Regions from separate parts of the Fulvivirga ulvae genome, predicted to be linked through region 2. Evidence: riboswitches for the same ligand, from Rfam matches in the RefSeq annotation. Region 2 holds a riboswitch; the other holds the start of a gene.
What was found. A riboswitch is a leader RNA that binds a small molecule or an ion and turns the genes downstream of it on or off. The one in region 2 is predicted to bind S-adenosylmethionine.
Positions count from the first base shown of each region.

Region 1 (2,207 bases), 710 kb from region 2:
TAAGGAGATTAGGCAATACACCCGAGGCACGTTGTTCCTCATCACTAAGTTGTTGGTGAGTAGTAGCTGATGGTTGTATAATCAGCGTTTTGGCGTCACCAACATTAGCCAAATGGCTTACCAGTTTTAAGTTATCGACAAAGGCGGTTGCCTCTTCTTTACCTCCTTTAATCACAAAGGTGAGCACTCCGCCAAAACCATTATTCAGATATTTTTTTGCTAAGGAATGATAGCTGCTACTTTGTAAGCCAGGATAATTTACAGACTCGACCTGCGGATGATTCTCCAACCATTGTGCAAGCTCAAGGGCATTGTCAGCGGTTCGTTGCACCCTAAGAGATAAGGTTTCAAGGCCTTGTAAGAGCAAGAAGGAGTTAAATGGACTTAACGCCGGGCCAAAATCACGCAGGCCTTCTACCCGGGCTCTGATGGCAAAGGCAATATTTGGCAATCCCAATGGATTATTGAAACCGAAAGTCTCCCAGAAATTGAGTCCATGGTATCCTTCAGAGGGTTCTGTAAACTGAGGGAACTTACCATTGCCCCAATTATAATTTCCGCTATCAATAATTACACCCCCGATAGAGGTACCATGTCCACCGATCCATTTAGTGGCAGATGCGGTTACAATGGCGGCGCCATGCTCTACAGGTCGGAACAAATAACCTGCCGCGCCAAAGGTGTTATCAACGATTAAAGGAATATCATATTTTTTTGCAAGTGTCGCAATGGCATCGAAGTCAGGGATGTTAAAGCCCGGATTACCAATAGTTTCCAGGTAGATTGCTTTGGTTTTATCATCAATCAATTTTTCAAGATGCTCCACCTGATCACTTTCAGCAAAACGGGCCTCTATACCGATTCGCTTAAAGGCCACCTTGAACTGGTTGTAGGACCCTCCATACAGGTATGGTGATGAAACAAAATTGTCACCAACCGTAAGTATATTATTTAATGCTATAAATTGTGCAGCCTGCCCAGAACCAACTGCCAGAGCGGCAACTCCACCTTCAAGTGCAGCAATACGCTTCTCAAATACATCCGTAGTAGGGTTCATGATACGGGTATATATATTTCCAAACTCTTTTAATGCAAACAGGTTAGCACCATGTTCGGAGTTTTTAAAAGTGTAAGAGGTAGTTTGATATAAAGGTACAGCCCGTGAGCGTGTAGACGCCTCAACATCTTCGTATCCGGCATGTAGCTGTAGAGTTTCAAATTTTAATGACTTAGACATAATTATATTGTTTTCAATGTTATAGATCTTGAGAAAATTTAGGGGAGCTGCGCTGAGAGGATTGGTTCCTTTTGCCAAAATCAGACCAGTGCCGGATATAATGAATCAATGATATATAAGATTCCCTATCCCGGTTTATCTCAGGGCAGGTGTTGTTGTTTTGTGAAAGGCGGCAAGCCTACTAACAACAACAGCAGCAACAGCACATGTCGCTGCTAAATAAGGAAATAATGTAATTGGTCAGCGATTTGATTGATCGTTGAAAAACCGCTAGAAGACCTGTTTGATGTTGGATTGATCTTTTCATTTTTCATCAATTTATATTCTCCCGAATCCGCCACCTGACGGACATTCCTGGGATCAGGATGTAGCACCTTGGTTTGGTTACCAGGTTGCTAGCGTTTCTCAGAGCCTGTCTCTCCACGCTTCTTTATAAATCGATTTCTCAAGAGAGAGTATCGAATTGATCTTACAAACGTAGTGAGCGTTTGCAACGTTTCCAAATCATTTTCCGAAATTTTTATCTAAACAGGTTAGTTTCAGGCAATTTTACTTCCATAATGGTGCTCAAAAGTTTCTTTGGCCAGCTTTTGAACATCCTCTTTTAAGGTGTCAGGGCTAATGATAGATACTTCAGAACCAAACATCAACAACCATCGGGACAAGCCTCTGAAGCTTGATGTCATGAATTTAAGCTCAACACCATCGTTTACTTCTTTTTCTTCTGCAAGTCCGAAATAGTACTTCTGTTCTCCAAGGTGGCGGGAGACTCTTTTGGATACAATTATCCTTGATTCCCGCAGATCCGTTCCTCGCATAAATGTTTTGAGGTATTCCTGGTAAGATTGATGCTTGCCCGGGTCGTAATGCTCATCTAGCACACGAAGCTTTGTAATTCTGTCAGTACGGAAGTCCCTGAGATCTTGCCGCATTCTGCAAAAGCCAATCATGTGCCAGTGTGATCCGTAGT
Region 1 covers NZ_CP089981.1:1,540,631-1,542,837, reverse strand. Annotated here, with positions in the region: gene LVD17_RS06530 (O-acetylhomoserine aminocarboxypropyltransferase/cysteine synthase family protein) at 1-1,237, opposite strand, end outside; SAM riboswitch class I at 1,553-1,676, opposite strand; gene LVD17_RS06525 (helix-turn-helix transcriptional regulator) at 1,777-2,207, opposite strand, start outside.
Region 1: linked by a shared signal. The riboswitch ahead of LVD17_RS06530 (O-acetylhomoserine aminocarboxypropyltransferase/cysteine synthase family protein) and the one ahead of LVD17_RS03560 (4Fe-4S binding protein) in region 2 are both predicted to bind S-adenosylmethionine.

Region 2 (2,207 bases):
TTCGTCATGTCCTTCAAGGTACTCGGCAATTCTAATGGCGCTGTCGCAGTGGCGGTCCATACGTACGGCCAAAGTTTCAAGGCTCTTGCTCAACAGCCACCCATTGAAAGGTGATAATGAAGGGCCGGTATGCCGGGTGAAAAACCTGATTTCATTGATCAATTCTTTTGTGCCCAATATAGCTCCGGCAATAGTTCTGCCTTGCCCGTCAATAAATTTAGTGGCAGAGTGTGTTACCAGGTGCGCTCCATATTTGGCTGGTTGCTGTAAATACGGTGTTGCGAAGCAATTATCAACATTTAAAATTAGATTGTGCCTCTTAGCCAATTGCCCCAGCCACTCCAGATCGATGATATCCAGTGCAGGGTTTGAAGGAGTCTCCACAAAGATCATTTTAGTGTTGGGTTTGATCTTCTTTTCCCAATCGTCCTGATTATTGATATCTGCATATGAATGCTCGATGCCCCATTTTGGAAACACCTGAGTGAATAGCTGATGAGTAGAGCCAAAAACAGATCTTGAAGCCAATATATGATCGCCATTTTTTAGAAGAGCTGCCATGCTGGAAAACATAGCCGCCATTCCGGAGGCAGTAGCTATCCCGTCTTCCGTACCCTCCATAGCACAAAGTTTGTCGATAAACTCGGTGTTGTTAGGGTTTGAAAATCGGGTATAAATATTACCATCTACCTCATCTGCAAATAACGCACGTGCCTGTTCGGCATCTTCAAAAGTAAAACTTGAGGTAATGTAAAGAGGCACTGAGTGCTCCCTAAACCCGGAGCGCTCGCTCTGGTTACGTATGGCTTTGGTTTCAAAATGTTTGTATTCCGGCATATTCAATCTTCTCTGTTTATTTTATGAGGCATGTAGCCACTGTTGTTTTTCTGATAACTCCTCCTCTGTTTCTTCATAATCGGGGTCAGGTACACAGCAGTCTACCGGACAAACGGCAGCACATTGCGGCTCTTCATGGAAGCCTACGCATTCTGTACATTTACCTGAAACGATATAGAAAAAGCTGTCTGAAATGGGGGTTTGCTGTTCGTCTCCCGGTGTAACTGAGCCATCCTCAAGCTCCACCTCAGAGAGATCCGTACCCTCACTCCATGACCACTCTTCGCCACCTTCGTAGATAGCGGTATTGGGGCATTCTGGCTCGCAGGCCCCGCAGTTAATGCATTCTTCTGTTATTAGTAGTGCCATTGCTAGTGTTAGGTTTTAGGTATTTTAGATGTTAAAAATTTGACTTGGATTTGGGAAAATGACATATGTATTTCCCGTGCGCTTGAAGGGTATTAACGCACCTGTTGCTCTAGGGCCAAAGGTATGATTGACCTTAGCCTAGCAGGTACAACAACAACAGCAACAACAAATACTCATGTTGCTGAATTGTGAAATAATCATAGGAGATACCTGACCCTGCCGGCGTTTCTGTGATTCTAAGTAAGATGATGTTAACTTATTCATTTTTCAGTTAATTTATATTCTCCCATTTCGCCACCTGACGAACATTCGGGATCAGGATTTGGCACCTATATCACTTTTGATTGATGGTTGCCAGAGGGTCTTAGAGCCTGTCTCTCACCTCATTCTTTATAAATCAACTACTACAGAGTAGGTAATTGATGCTACAAATATAAAATTGTAAAAGTTACAACTGCAAACTTTTTTGAAAGTTTATTTTCATTTAAGAAGAAATGTCGGCTGGCCAACATTTAAAATCAATGCATTAGCACACTATTTTCATGAAAGGGTATTAAAAAATAACAGAATTATTCCACATATTATAAAGGGATTTCTTCCTTTTTAGGTAATATTGGATAAGCCGAATTTTAAAGTTAAGAACTGACTAAACTAATTAAAGTAGCTATGGGAATAGATGTTAAACTGCTAAAAAAGATATGTGAAGCACCCGGTGTACCCGGGTATGAAAGTAGAATTAGGAATCTGGTGTTGGAAGAGATAGAACCATTGGTGGATGCTGTTGAAGTGGATAATATGGGCAATGTAATTGCTTTTAAGAAGGGAGCATCCAGCGAAAAAAGAGCAATGGTTGCAGCGCATATGGATGAAATAGGATTTATAGTTACTCATATAGATGATCAGGGGTTTGTTCGTTTTACCACACTGGGCGGGTTCGATCCAAAAACACTGACTGCTCAGCGGGTAATTATTCATGGCAAAAGTGATGTTATGGGTGTGAT
Region 2 covers NZ_CP089981.1:835,053-837,259, reverse strand. Annotated here, with positions in the region: gene LVD17_RS03565 (trans-sulfuration enzyme family protein) at 1-837, opposite strand, end outside; gene LVD17_RS03560 (4Fe-4S binding protein) at 859-1,206, opposite strand; SAM riboswitch class I at 1,480-1,605, opposite strand; gene LVD17_RS03555 (M42 family metallopeptidase) at 1,873-2,207, shown strand, end outside.